One region of the Streptomyces sp. NPDC048481 genome, then DNA from elsewhere that is predicted to be linked to it. Evidence: riboswitches for the same ligand, from Rfam matches in the RefSeq annotation. Region 1 holds a riboswitch; the other holds the start of a gene.
The links. Region 1 has a riboswitch for thiamine pyrophosphate ahead of thiC (phosphomethylpyrimidine synthase ThiC). Riboswitches for the same ligand answer to the same signal wherever they lie in the genome.
Positions count from the first base shown of each region.

Region 2: it holds a riboswitch for thiamine pyrophosphate, as region 1 does, so the genes downstream of both, ACGFSH_RS25165 (thiamine ABC transporter substrate binding subunit) here and thiC (phosphomethylpyrimidine synthase ThiC) in region 1, are expected to answer to the same signal.

Region 1 is NZ_JBICXC010000003.1:570,721-578,069, forward strand. It holds gene ACGFSH_RS13265 (YibE/F family protein) at 3-1,499, opposite strand; TPP riboswitch at 2,132-2,321, shown strand; gene thiC (phosphomethylpyrimidine synthase ThiC) at 2,314-4,215, shown strand; gene ACGFSH_RS13275 (VWA domain-containing protein) at 4,673-6,205, shown strand; gene ACGFSH_RS13280 (hypothetical protein) at 6,684-7,349, opposite strand, start outside.
Region 2 is NZ_JBICXC010000009.1:68,635-75,983, forward strand. It holds gene ACGFSH_RS25160 (ABC transporter permease) at 1-435, opposite strand, end outside; gene ACGFSH_RS25165 (thiamine ABC transporter substrate binding subunit) at 411-1,520, opposite strand; TPP riboswitch at 1,600-1,708, opposite strand; gene rlmN (23S rRNA (adenine(2503)-C(2))-methyltransferase RlmN) at 1,747-2,853, opposite strand; gene ACGFSH_RS25175 (SRPBCC family protein) at 3,194-3,643, opposite strand; gene ACGFSH_RS25180 (phosphatidate cytidylyltransferase) at 3,832-5,028, opposite strand; gene frr (ribosome recycling factor) at 5,028-5,585, opposite strand; gene pyrH (UMP kinase) at 5,761-6,519, opposite strand; gene tsf (translation elongation factor Ts) at 6,709-7,349, opposite strand, start outside.

The DNA of each region.
Region 1 (7,349 bases):
GGTCAGCGTTTACGGCGCCTGCCGCGGCCGCCCCGGCCCGCGAGGAGGCCGGACGCCGCTCTCGCCTGAGCAGTCGCACCAGCCTGACCCGACGGAGCAGACGGAGCAGCCGGGCCGGTAGAAGCCGTCGAACCCGCGCGAGCCGCTGCCGGTGCCGTCACGGCCACCGAGTCGGTCCCCGGACGGTCGGCGGAGACCACGAGGGCGGCCAGCAGTGTCGTGACCGGTACGGAGGCGACCAGGCCGATCGAGCCCACCAGCGTCCGGACGATCTCCTCCGCCACCAACTCGCTGTTGGCGACGCCGCCCACACTGCTCTGCGCGATCGAGAACAGCAGCAACAGCGGCAGGGCGGCGCCGGCGTAGGCGAGGACCAGGGTGTTGACGACCGAAGCGATGTGGTCGCGGCCGATACGGATGCCCGCCCGGTAGAGCCCTCGTCGGCCCATCGAGGGGTTGGCCTCGTGCAGTTCCCAGACCGCCGACGTCTGGGTGACCGTCACGTCGTCGAGGACGCCGAGCGAGCCGATGATGATGCCGGCGAGCAGCAGGCCGCTCATGTCGATCGACGGGTACAGGCCGTGGATCAGGCCCGTGTTGTCGTCCGTGTTGCCGGTCAGCGCAGCCCAGTCGATGAACAGCGAACCGAGAACGCCGATGAGCAGCAGGGAGACCAGGGTGCCGAGTACGGCGACAGAGGTGCGGGCCGACAGCCCGTGACACAGGTACAGGGCGATCAACATGATCGCGCTCGATCCCACCACCGCCACGACCAACGGGTTCGAGCCCTGCAGGATCGCCGGCAGCACGAAGAAGTTCAGCACCAGGAAGCTGATGGCCAGCGCGACCAGAGCCATCACGCCCCGGAGCCGCCCGACGACCACGACCGCGATCGCGAAGATGCCGGCCAGCACGGACATCGGAATGCGGCGGTTCACGTCGGTGACCGAGTACTGCAGGTCCTTCGGTGCGGAGGGCTCGTAGGCGACCACGACCTTCTCGCCCTGCTCCAACTGCCGGGTCTGGTCCGGCTGGACGATCTCCGTGAACGTACGGCCCTTGTCGTCGCCCGTGTCCACCCGGATCGTCGCCTTCTTGCAGGTGCCCTTCGCCTGCTGCTGCGCCGAAGAGCCCTCGGCCGTCGACGTGTCACCCGTCGGAGCGGCGCCCGAGGCGTTCACCGAGGCGCAGCTCACGCTCACGACCTCGGTGACCGTGGCCTGCTGGGTCTGCCGGTCGAATCCGACCCCGGTGCGTTCGTGTGCCGGCGCGCCGCCGGGCCACAGCACCACGAGCCCGGCCAGGACGGCGACGCCGAACGGGATGAGGGTGGCCGCGATGACCTTCCGCAGATGCCGGGAGACGGGAGCGGCCGGACCGTGGCTGTGGCTGTGACCATGAGAATGCCCGTGCCCGTGCCCCTGCCCGAGCTGGTGCTCACCGTGTCGGGCGGGTGCAGGTTCGTCGGCGGATCCGGTCCCCGGCGTGTCTCCCGACACCGGTCCACGGACGCCGACCCCCACCCCGTGCCCGCTCTGCGGGTCGAGGCCGAGGCCGAGGCCATGGCCCCGGCCCGGGGCCGAGCCGAAGCCGGCGCCAGGACCTGGAACGGGGTGGGAGCCGGTTCCGCGTCCGGGACCATGGCCTTGCTCATCTTCCCCGTCGTGCCGGGGCCGGCCCTCATGGAGGCCGTTGCCGCCCGCATCGCTCCCGTACCCGTACGCGTAACCGCCCTCGTAGCCACCCCTGCGGTCCTGCGCCGTGCCCGGGTTCCTGCCAGGGCCGGCGTCAGGCCCCTGACCGCCCGGCGTCCGGGCGCGCCTCAGGCCGCCCAGCCCTCCCGCGTACCCCGGCTCCTGGCCGGGCCCCTGCCCCTGAGCACGCCCGGGGTGGTGAGGCTGCCCAAAGCCGTCACCAGTGCCACTGCCACCGCGGTTGACGTCCTGAGGACTTTTCTGACCGTCCCCGGAGACACCGCCAGGGCTGTCGGCTGGGCCGTTTCCGGCGCCTGGACGACCGTGCGGCTCGGACGGGAACGGGGGAGGGGGTGGAGTGGTCACCGACCGATCATCGCAAGAACGACGGGGGCCCTCTGTTCACCGCGCCCGGATTGACGCTAGCGTGGAGGCACTTTTGCACACGCGGGAGCTCGGAGCACCGGGCTGAGAGGGCGCTGACCTCCGTCTTCGCGATGTTTCACGTGGAACGTCCCTCACGTCGAGGGATGTTTCACATGAAACGTCGGTGGACGGTAGCCGCTGCGTCGACCGCCGAACCTGTTACCGGGTAATGCCGGCGTAGGGAGTAGGTCTCATGACCAAGAAGGACGCACGCACGCCTGCCTCCGTGCAGAACGCGACCAGCGAGAACGCGGCGGACGAGAGCCCGCTCAACGCGGACGCACCCACCGAAAGCCCGCTCGACGCGCATGCGGTTGGTGCGACTGCCGTCGACGGGAGCGACGCGGAGGCCAGGAAGTCCATCGGCTGGCACAAGGGGTATGTCGACGGCGCTCGCGCCGACCTCCGGGTACCGGTCCGTCAGGTGCATCTGACCAACGGGAAGTCGGTCACGCTCTACGACACCTCAGGCCCGTACACCGATCCACTCGTCGAGACCGACGTCCGCAGGGGCCTTTCGCCGTTGCGTGAGAGCTGGATCATCGCCCGTGGAGACACCGAGGAGTACGCGGGGCGTCCGATCCGCCCCGAGGACGACGGCATCAAGCACACCTCGCCGCGTGGCGGTCTGCGTAACCTCGACGCCGTCTTCCCCGGCCGGCCCCGGCTCCCGCGCCGCAGCCGGGACGGCAAGGCCGTCACCCAGCTCGCGTATGCGCGGCGGGGGGAGATCACCCCCGAGATGGAGTTCGTTGCCATCCGAGAGAACGTTTCTCCCGAGGCGGTCCGTGAGGAGATCGCCGCCGGCCGTGCCGTGCTGCCGGCCAACGTCAATCACCCGGAGATCGAGCCGATGATCATCGGCAAGAGGTTCCTGGTCAAGGTCAACGCCAACATCGGAAACTCGGCCGTGACGTCCTCCATCGAGGAGGAGGTCGAGAAGATGACCTGGGCCACCCGGTGGGGTGCCGACACGGTCATGGACCTGTCCACGGGACGCAATATCCACACCACCCGCGAGTGGGTGCTGCGCAACTCCCCCGTTCCCATCGGCACCGTGCCGCTGTACCAGGCGCTGGAGAAGGTCGACGGGCGCGCCGAGGAGCTGACCTGGGAGATCTACAAGGACACGGTCGTGGAGCAGGCCGAACAGGGCGTCGACTACATGACCGTCCACGCAGGCGTGCGTCTTGCGTATGTTCCGCTCACCGCCAACCGCAAGACCGGCATCGTGTCGCGCGGCGGCTCGATCATGGCGGCCTGGTGCCTGGCGCACCACAAAGAGTCTTTCCTGTACGAGAACTTCGAGGAACTCTGCGAAATCCTCGCCGCCTATGACGTCACCTACTCGCTCGGCGACGGGCTGCGGCCTGGCTCGATCGCTGATGCCAACGACGAAGCCCAGTTCGCGGAATTGAGGACGCTCGGGGAACTCAACACGATCGCCAAGCGTTTCCATGTACAGACGATGATCGAAGGCCCGGGCCACGTCCCGATGCACAAGATCAAGGAGAACATCGACCTTCAGCAGGAGATCTGTGATGAAGCTCCGTTCTATACGCTCGGCCCGCTGACGACGGACGTCGCGCCCGCGTACGACCACATCACCTCAGGCATCGGCGCCGCGATGATCGCGTGGTGGGGCACGGCCATGCTCTGCTACGTGACCCCCAAGGAACACCTGGGGCTGCCCAACCGGGACGACGTCAAGACCGGTGTCATCACCTACAAGATCGCCGCCCACGCGGCCGACCTTGCGAAAGGTCATCCCGGTGCGCAGGAATGGGACGACGCGCTGTCCGACGCGCGTTTCGAATTCCGCTGGGAAGACCAGTTCAATCTCGCTCTCGACCCGGACACGGCAAGGGAGTTCCACGATGAGACGTTGCCGGCAGAGCCCGCGAAGACGGCGCATTTCTGCTCGATGTGCGGGCCGAAGTTCTGCTCGATGAAGATCAGCCAGAGCATCAACGAGCGCTTCGGCGGTGGAGCGACGGAAGGCGCCTCGGCGGACGACATCGCCGAGGGGATGCTGCAGAAGTCGAAGGAGTTCGCCGCGAGCGGGAATCGGGTGTACCTGCCGCTGGCCGACTGAAAACCCGTCCCCCGTCGGCGCTGCCTGTCGGGTTGACCGTCCGGGCGGCGCCCGTGGGGACTGGCGGAACTCACAAGTATCGACGGAACGTGACGGAGACGGGGACGGGGGAACCGATGGAGGAACCGGTGGGGGCCGGTGGAAGGGCGGTCGGCCGCAGGGGCGCCGCGGGGTCCGGCAGTCAGTACCGGCGGATCCGCGACTCCGATGCGCCGAGTTCGCCGAGGCTGCCGAGGTCGATGAGTTCGCCGAGATCGTCGGGACGGTCGGCGAGAGGAGGGGGAGAAGCGCCGCCGCGAGCGCCGTCAGGGCAGGCGGCGATCCGGGAGGAGGGTGTCGTGTCCGTTCGGCTGAAGTAGTCCAGCCGGTTGGAGCCCTCGCGCCGGTTGATGTCTTCCGTTCGATTGGGGTCGTCCCGTCGGTTGAAGTCGGACGGCGACTCGGCACACTTGCCCCCATGACAGCGCGATCCATGAGCAAGGGCGCCAATCTGCCGATCGACTCACCGGATGTCCGGGTCGAACTCAGTTGGGCCGAGGGAGCCGGTGGGCCGGACATCGACGTCTCGGCGCTGCTGCTGACCGACGCCGGGCGGGTCCGGAACGACGGGGACTTCGTCTTCTACAACCAGCCGCTCCACGCGTCCGGCGCCGTGAGGCACCTCGGCAAGCGCCGCGACGCCGGAGTCGTGACGGACGCCGTCCAGGTCGACTTCCGCTCGCTGGAGAGCGCGATCACCCGGGTGGTGCTGTGCGCGTCCGCCGACGGTGGCGCCTTCGGGCAGGTGACCGGCCTGACGCTGCGAGTGTTCGGTGCCGACGGCCGGTCCGAGTCCGAGATGGCGCGCTTCGAGATGCAGGCCGACACGGAGACGGCCTTCATCGGCGGCGAGTTGTACCTGCGCGAGGGACGCTGGAAGTTCCGGGCGGTCGGTCAGGGCTACGCCTCCGGACTGGCCGGGCTGGCCACCGACTTCGGCATCACCGTCGACGAGGAGCCGGGGGAGACGACTGTGGCGGCGGCCTCGCCGATCCCACCCGTCCCGCCGAAGCCGCCCGTCGCCCCTGCCGCGTCCGCTGCGTCGGCGTGGCCTGGGCAGCCGGGTTCCGCTCCTGGGGGCCTACCGCCACATGGCGGTCCGGGCCATGCGTCTCCGGCCGGACTCCCTGCGGCACCTCCACCGGGCCGGCCGGGCCAGGCTCCCGGCTCGGCTTCGGGACCTCGTCTGACCAAGGGCGAGGAGCGGCTCCCCGTCGACATGCGCAAACGGCTGTCGTTGCGCAAGGAGCAGGTCGCCGTCAGTCTGAGCAAACGCGGAGCGGCCGGCATCAGCGCGCGCATCCTGCTCGTTCTCGACGCCTCGGGGTCCATGTCGTTCCTGTATTCCAAGGGCGTGGTGGCGGACGTCGTGGAGCGGATGGCAGCGGTGGCGGCGCAACTCGACGACGACGGGGAGATGCAGGCCTGGACGTTCGCCAGTGAGACGGCCCGACTCCCCGACCTGCGGATCGGCGAACTTCCCGAATGGCTGCGGCTGCATGTGCGAGTGGGTGAGATGAGTCTGTTCCGTCGGTCCAAGAAGCCTCGCAAGGGCATGGAACCGGGGCAGGTCGACATGCGTACGGTCGGTATCCAGAATGAGGAGCAGAAGGCGATTGCGCAGGTCAGAGACTTCGTCCGGGCGAATCCGGCGGATGCTCCGACCCTGGTGCTGTTCTTCTCCGACGGCGGGGTGTACCGCGACGCGGCGATCGAGCGGGAGCTGAGAGCGGCGGTCGAGGAACCCATCTTCTGGCAGTTCGTGGGGCTCGGGCGGTCCAACTACGGGGTGCTGGAGCGGTTCGACACGCTTCCCGGGCGGCGCGTCGACAACGTGGGGTTCTTCGCGGTGGACGACATCAGCACCGTCCCTGATCAGGAGCTATACGACCGGTTGCTGTCGGAGTTCCCCGACTGGATCAAGGCGGCGAGCCAGGCGGGCATCCTCTGAGGGCTCCGGTCGGGCTTTGGAGTCAGGCCTTCCGTCCTGGCCGTAAGGCGGTGGGCAACCGGCTGGTGTCGAGCCGGGTCGAAGACACCGGGCAGGGCAGCTCGCCGGAACGGGAGGCGGAGGCACCTCCACGACGCAGCCGTGCGTCGGCCGTTCGTTCAGGGCCGGTTGCCCACGGGGCAGACCGGGCCAGGCGGGACTCGACGCGGCCCGCCTCGCCCCGCCCGAACGCCGACCCGGGGCCAGGGCGTGGGCGCAGCCCAGGGCCCGGCTCCTGATTCGCCCTGCCCGGTACCTCCCTGCCCGGTACCTTTCTGCCCGGTCCCTTCCTGAAGGGAGCGCTTCCTGAGCCTCGGTCCCCCGGATGCCTCCCTGATCCGGTGCACCGATGCCCCGAACCCCGCCCTGCCTGAGTTCAGCCCGAGTCCCGCCTCAGTCCTGCCTGAGTCCTGCCTGCGTCGAAGTGGCGCAGGGACGGCTATTCGGGGTGGTGTTCCGGGCCGCCGAATTCGGGGCTGGTGTAGTCAGGGCTGCTGAAACTCGGCCGGGGCCCGGTCGAGCGTCCGTCGTCGGGGCTGCTGAAGCCCGGGCGACCGTAGCCGATCTTCGGGAGGCGGCCGGTGGGAGCGGGAGGGGAGGGTTCGGTGTGGGGGGCGGTCGCCACCCCGGGGTTGGCGAGCGCCTCGCGGAGAAACGGCAGAATGCCGCGTTCCAGCAGGGCTTCACGCCAGGCTTCCCTGGCCTGCGTGACCTCCTCGTTCTGTTCGCCGTACGAAGCGGCCTCCAGAGACGGCCGGTTGCGCAGTGCGGTGAGCAGCAGAGCGACGGTGGCGACGAGGATCGCCGCGGCAGCCACGGCTCCGAACGCCCAGCCCGCCGCGACCATGGTCCGGGCGAACGCCTGTTCCGGGGCGACTGCTCTGAGCAGGTAACCGACGAGCAGGAAGATCACCGCGGCGGTCCCGGCGAGTACGGGGGTGAGGACGGCGGCCACGGCGCCCGCTCCGGCGGCATGGGTCGCCTCGCCCATGGTGTTGGCCAGGTCCATCGTGGCGACGCCGGTGTCGGCGGAGCCTGATTCGGGCACGGTGGCCGCGGTGGACGGCGCGGGGTGGCGCAGCTCCTCGCGGACCTTCACGTAGTG
Region 2 (7,349 bases), on a different contig from region 1:
GCGCACCCCCCACAGCTCGTCGAGCAGCCCGCCGCGCCCGACGAGCGCGAGGAAGGCCGTGCCCACGACGACCGTCGGCAGCACGAACGGGACGGTGACGACGGCGCGCACCACCTGCCTGCCCGGGAAGTCCAGACGCGCGAGGACGTAGGCGCCCGGCAGCGCCACCAGCAGGGTGAGCGCGGTGGAGGCGAGCGCCTGCCAGGTGGTGAACCACAGCACGTGCCGGACGTCGGACTGCCCGAGCACGTCCCACAGCCGCCCGAAGCGCCACGCCCCGTCGACGTGGAGTCCCCGCGCGACGATCGCGGCGACCGGCCAGGCGAAGAAGACCGCGAAGAACGCGACGGGCACGGTCAGCAGGCCGAGCCGGGCCGCCGCGCCCCGCCGGCCGGCTCCCTTGCGCGGGCCTACTTCAGTACGAGCGAGGTCCACGACTTGACCCACTGGTCGCGACGGTCGGCGATCTTCGCCGGGTCCATGGTCTCGGGAGCCTTGGCGGCGGGCCCGAACCGGGTGAACTCGGCGGGCACGGCCGCGTCCTTCGCCACCGGGTAGACGAACATGTTGAGCGGCATGTCCTGCTGGAACTCCTTGCCGATCAGGAAGTCGATCAGCGCCTTGCCGCCCTCGCTGTTGCCGGCGTTGCTCAGCAGGCCCGCGAACTCGATCTGCCGGAAGCAGGTGCCGGTCGCGACGCCGGTCGGCGCGGTGGCCGGCTTCGGGTCGCCGTAGATCACCTCGGCGGGCGGCGAGGAGGCGTACGAGACGACGAGCGGCCGGTCCGCCTTCGCCTTCTTGCCCCCGGCGGAGCCGGAGAACTCCTCGTTGTAGGCCTGCTCCCAGCCGTCGACCACCTTGACGCCGTTGGCCTTGAGCTTCTTCCAGTAGCCCTCCCAGCCTCCGTCGCCGTACTTCGCGGCCGTGCCGAGCAGGAAGCCGAGGCCGGGCGAGGAGGTGGAGGCGTTCTCGGTGACGAGGAGGTCCTTGTAGGCGGGCTTGACCAGGTCGTCGAAGGAGGCGGGCGGCGCCAGCTCGTGCGCGGCGAAGTACGCCTTGTCGTAGTTGACGCAGATGTCGCCGAAGTCGACCGGCGTGACCCGGTGCTTCTTCGCGTCCAGCTGGTACCGGCCGTCGACCCGCGCCAGCCCCTTGGCCTCGTACGACTGGAACAGCCCGTTGTCGAGGGCGCGCGACAGCAGGGTGTTGTCGACGCCGAAGAAGACGTCGCCCTGCGGGTGGTCCTTGGTGAGGATCGCCTTGTTGACGGCCTGCCCGGCGTCGCCGTCCTTGAGGACCCGCACCTTGTACCCGGACCGCTTCTCGAAGTCGGCGAGGACGCTCTTGGAGACGGCCCACGAGTCGTGGCTGACGAGGGTGACCGTCTTCGAGGACGCCGAGGCCGTCGAGCCGGTCGTGCCCGAGGCGCCCTTGCCGTCCGTGGACCCGCACGCGGACAGCACGGGCGACACGACCAGGCCGAGCCCGACGGCCACGGCCACGAAGGTCTTGTTCTGCACTGGATTTTCCTCCTGGGGTTGACCAGGAAGAGACGCGGCCCCGCCCGGGTCCGCACGGACTCCGGGCAGGGCGCAACAGCTCGAGTGATGACCGAACTTCCTACCCAGAATGACCTGGGCGAGGTTCAGAGGGTCTGCGGGCCTGGGTGCCGCACTCTCAGCGCTGTGGCGCTCCCCTGTCGGAATATGAAGATGTCGGAATATGAAGTTGCGTACGGTCCTCAGACTACCGCTCGGTGGCCGCGAGCTGACCGCACGCCCCGTCGATCTCCTGACCACGGGTGTCCCGGACGGTCACGGGCACCCCGTGCGCGGCGATCGCCTCGACGAAGGCCTTCTCGTCCTCGGGCCGCGAGGCCGTCCACTTCGAGCCCGGAGTCGGGTTCAGCGGGATCAGGTTGACGTGCACGGGCTTGCCGCGCAGCAGCCGGCCCAGCCGGTCACCACGCCACGCCTGGTCGTTGATGTCCCGGATCAGCGCGTACTCGATGGACAGCCGGCGGCCCGACCGCGCGGTGTACTCGAACCCGGCGTCCAGCACCTCGCGCACCTTCCACCGCGTGTTCACGGGGACGAGGGTGTCGCGCAGTTCGTCGTCCGGCGCGTGCAGGGAGATCGCCAGGCGGCACTTGAAGCCCTCGTCGGAGAACCGCTGGATGGCCGGCACCAGCCCGACCGTCGACACGGTGATCCCGCGCTGCGACAGCCCGAGCCCGTCCGGCGCCGGGTCGGTCAGCGCGCGGATGGCGCCGACGACCCGCTTGTAGTTGGCGAGCGGCTCGCCCATCCCCATGAAGACGATGTTGGAGAGCCGGGCCGGCCCGCCGGGCACGTCCCCGTCGCGCAGCGCCCGCATCCCGTCGACGATCTGGTGCACGATCTCGGCGGTGGACAGGTTCCGGTCGAGCCCCGCCTGCCCGGTGGCGCAGAACGGGCAGTTCATCCCGCACCCCGCCTGCGAGCTGATGCACATGGTCACCCGGTCCGGGTAGCGCATCAGCACCGACTCCACGAGCGTGCCGTCGAACAGCCGCCACAGCGTCTTGCGGGTGGTCCCCTGGTCCGTCGACTGGTGCCGCACGACCGACATCAGATCCGGCAGCAGCGCCTCGCGCAGCTTCTCGCGCGCGCCGGCCGGGATGTCCGTCCACTCCGCCGGGTCGTGCGCGTACCGGGCGAAGTAGTGCTGCGCCAGCTGCTTGGCACGGAACGGCTTCTCCCCGATCTCCGCCACGACCTCCTTACGCTCGGCGGGCGAGAGGTCGGCGAGATGCCGCGGCGGCTTCTTGGCTCCGCGGGGGGCGACGAAAGTGAGTTCTCCGGGTGCAGGCATAACACGTCCAGTGTGGCAGATCATCGCCGGGGGCCCGGGCCGGGTGCGGGGTGGGGGTGGTCACCCGCCCCGCTCCGGAGCTCGATCGGGGACGCAGAGGGTCATGGGTGGGCCGGTACGACGCTGGGTGGGCCGGTACGACGCGGAGGCCGGACCGTCCGCGCTCGCACACGGCGTGGACCCCGGTTCGCATCCGGGTTTGGCCACCCTGGGTTCCCGGGGCGCGCGCCGGCATCCCTCGATGTCGGGGGCGTCCCCGGGGCGGGTGTGTCGGGCCCGCCCCGGGGCGGGCCGGGGCTCATGCCGGCAGCGGGCCCGTCGGTTCGTCGAGCGCTGCGGGCTACGCCGTGCGGTGCTCCAGTCGGTCCTTCAGGAGCCGTTCGTTCACCGGGAACTCCTTGCGGACCTGACGGCGGACGACGAGGGGGACGAGGAGCTTGCCCATCCCCTTGCCCTCGAAGTCGAGGTCCATGATCACGCGGGAGCGGCGGCCCTCGTCGACGGGGAGGATCTCGCCGTGGAAGTGGCCGCGTACGGGGCCGTCGACGCCCTGCATGGACCAGGCGCGCGGCGGATCGTACTCGGTGTACTCCATGGTCATCGGCATCTCCCGGCTACCGATGTGCCGGGTGACCCGCACGCGGGAGCCGACAGCGGTCGGCCCGGGGTCGAGACGCTCCGCCGATACCGCGCTCGCCTGCCATTCGGGCAGGTGGGAGGGGTCGATGACGTAAGCCCACACGTCGTCGGGAGTGGCGTCGACCTCGATCGACTCATGGAAGTCGGACATACAGCCCGCCCCCTTTCAGGGCGATCCCCCCTTTTTGCTGACTCTGCCGGGCGCCCCCGTGTGCCGCCCTCTCCAGGATCGTCCCACCGGGCCGTCTCCGCGACCACGACGTCCTCGCGACCACGACGGCGGGCCCCCTGCCCGGACGGTCGGGAAGGGGGCCCGCAAAGGCCGGTGCGGTCGTACGGTCAGCCCGACCCCACGAACAGCACGAGCAGGAGCCAGACGACGGGCGCCGTCGGCAGCAGGGAGTCCAGTCGGTCCATGATGCCGCCGTGGCCCGGGAGCAGCGTGCCCATGTCCTTGATGCCCAGGTCCCGCTTGATCATGGATTCGCCGAGGTCGCCGAGGGTGGCGCTGGCGGCGACGGCGAACCCGAGCACCAGGCCCTGCCACCAGGTGCCGTCGTCGATGAGGAACTGCATGCACAGCGCGCCGGCCGCCATCGCGAACGAGACCGCGCCGAGCAGGCCCTCGCGGGTCTTGCCCGGGCTGATGCGCGGGGCCAGCTTGGTCCTGCCGAAGCGCCAGCCGACGGCGTACGCGCCCGTGTCGCTGACGACCGTCAGGAGCAGGAAGGTCATGACGCGGAACGCGCCGTCCTCGGCGGTGAGCATGAGGGCGACGAACGTGGCCAGGAACGGGACGTAGAAGGCCGCGAAGACGCCGGCGGTGACGTCCTTGAGGTAGCCCTCGGGCGGTTCGGTCATCCGCCAGACCAGCACCGCGAGCGCGGTGAGGGCCATGGCCACCCAGGCGCCCTCCGGCCCGCGGACGTATCCGGCGACCACCATCCCAGCCCCGCCGACCGCGAGCGGCACGAGCGGAGCCTTGATGCCCTTGCGCTCTTGGAGCCTGCTGGTCAGCTCCCACAGGCCGACGACGACGGCGACGGCGATCACGCCGATGAAGACGGCCTTGACGACGAACAGCGACGCGACGATGACCACGCCGAGGCCGACCCCGACCCCTATGGCCGCGCCCAGGTCGCGGCCGGCGCTCTTCTTCGGCGGCGGCGCGGTCGCCGGGTGAGGGGCGTCGGGCATGGGCTCCGGATTCTGCGGCGCCGCCGCATGGGGCTGTGCCGTCGAGGTGTCGTCGCCGTGGGCGGCGAGGCCGTGGGGCCGGCCGCCGTAGGGCGCGTTGCCGTGGTTCTCGTGGAACAAGGGGCCGCCCACGCGGGCGGCCCCCCGGTCGTCATCCTGGTTTCCGCCGTGTGCGGGGACGTCGGGGACGATGGGCATGGGGCGAGTCTGCTGCGCCTCAGGCGCATCGTACGCGGGACCCGCCGGGGCGGCTCCCTGGACGGGCCCCTGGTCGGCGGGCCCCCAGTATCCGGCCCGCGACCCGGCGTGCGGCGGTGAGCCCCAGGAAGAGTCGTTCATCAGACCTCGAGCAGCTCCGCTTCCTTGTGCTTCAGGAGCTCGTCCACCTGCGCGACGTACTTCGCGGTGGTGTCGTCGAGTTCCTTCTCGGCACGGCGGCCCTCGTCCTCGCCGACCTCGCCGTCCTTGATCAGCTTGTCGATCGCGTCCTTGGCCTTGCGGCGGACGGCGCGGATGGACACCTTGGCGTCCTCGCCCTTGCCCTTGGCGACCTTGATGTAGTCGCGGCGGCGCTCCTCGGTCAGCTCGGGGAACACCACTCGGATGATGTTGCCGTCGTTGCTCGGGTTGACGCCCAGGTCGGAGTCGCGGATCGCCTGCTCGATGTTGCGCAGCGCGGTCTTGTCGAACGGCGTCACGACCGCCATGCGCGGCTCCGGCACGGAGAACGAAGCCAGCTGGTTGATCGGCGTCGGCGCGCCGTAGTAGTCGGCAACGATCTTGTTGAACATCGCCGGGTGCGCACGGCCGGTGCGGATCGCGGCGAAGTCCTCCTTGGCGACCACGACGGCCTTCTCCATCTTCTCCTCGGCCTCGAGGAGGGTCTCTTCGATCACCACTTGCTCCTGCGTGTCTTGAGTAGGCCCGGCTGCGGATCCTTGCGAGAGGGCGGCGGCCGGCTGCGTCGCGTCTTCTTCCTGCACGGTTCCCGACCGGCAGGACATTGTCCATCCTCCGCCCAGGGTCCGTCCCCCGGTCGGACGTTGCCGGGGAGAGCCCGGACGGCGCCGGTCAGGACCGGCTGCCCTGCTCCCCCACGAGCGTGCCGATCTTCTCACCCTTGACCGCGCGGGCGATATTGCCCTCGGCCAGAAGCTCGAAGACGAGGATCGGCAGCTTGTTGTCGCGGCACAGCGTGATCGCGGTCATGTCGGCGACCTTGAGGTCGCGGGTGATGACCTCGCCGTAGCCGAGGGCGTCGAACTTGACGGCCCCCGGGTTGGTCTTCGGGTCGGAGTCGTAGACGCCGTCCACGCCGTTCTTGCCCATGAGCAGCGCCTCGGCGTCGATCTCCAGCGCACGCTGGGCGGCGGTGGTGTCGGTGGAGAAGTACGGCATGCCCATTCCGGCGCCGAAGATGACCACGCGGCCCTTCTCCAGGTGCCGCACGGCCCGCAGCGGGATGTACGGCTCGGCGACCTGGCCCATGGTGATGGCGGTCTGCACGCGGCTGTCGATGCCCTCCTTCTCCAGGAAGTCCTGGAGGGCGAGGCAGTTCATGACCGTGCCGAGCATGCCCATGTAGTCCGAGCGGGCCCGGTCCATGCCGCGCACCTGGAGCTCGGCGCCGCGGAAGAAGTTGCCGCCGCCGATGACGACCGCGATCTCGGCGCCGTCACGGACCACGGCCGCGATCTCCCGGGCGATCTTGTGCACCACGTCGGGGTCCACGCCCAGGCCTCCGCCGCCGGAGAATGCCTCACCGGACAGCTTCAGCAGAAACCGGCCGCGTAGTTTGCCGTCGTCGTTCTTCTGGGCCTTGGTGGTCATGGGAGATCCCGCCTCTTTCACGTGGTGCACATACGAAGAAGGCCACTGCCGGTGGGGGGTCGTGGGCAACCCGTGCGCGGCAATGGCCTCCTCGTCAGATCTGCTGTCGTCCGTCACGCGTGCGCGTGACGGCGTACCGGACGACTGCTTCCGACCCTATCGGGCCGACGCGTCGCTCGCGGTACGGACTCAGATGCCGACCTTGATGCGCGTGAAGCGCTTCAGGGTGACACCGGCCTCGTCCAGGACCTTCTGGACGGACTTCTTGTTGTCCAGGGCGTACGGCTGACCGAGCAGCGTGGCGTCCTTGAAGAAGCCGTTGAGGCGCCCCTCGACGATCTTCGGCAGGGCGGCCTCGGGCTTGCCCTCGGCGCGGGTGGTCTCCTCGGCGACGCGGCGCTCGGACTCGACGACCTCGGCCGGCACGTCCTCCTTGGAGAGGTACTTCGGCGCGAAGGCGGCGATGTGCTGGGCGACGCCCTTGGCGATCTCGGCGTTGGGCTTGTCGAGCTCGACCAGGACACCGATCTGCGGGGGCAGGTCGGGCATCGTGCGGTGCATGTAGGCGGTGACGTAGCCGTCGGCGAACTGCGCGAAGCGGTCCAGCACGATCTTCTCGCCGAGGTTGGCGTTGGCCTCGTCCACGAACGCCTGGACGGTCTTGCCGGGCTCGATCTCGGACGCGAGCAGCGCCTCGATGTCGGCCGGGGCGGTCTTGGCGACGTGCTCGGCGATCGCGGTGGCGACGGCCTGGAACTTGTCGCCCTTGGCGACGAAGTCCGTCTCGCACTTCAGCTCGACGAGGACGCCGGAGGAGTTGTCGTCGGCGA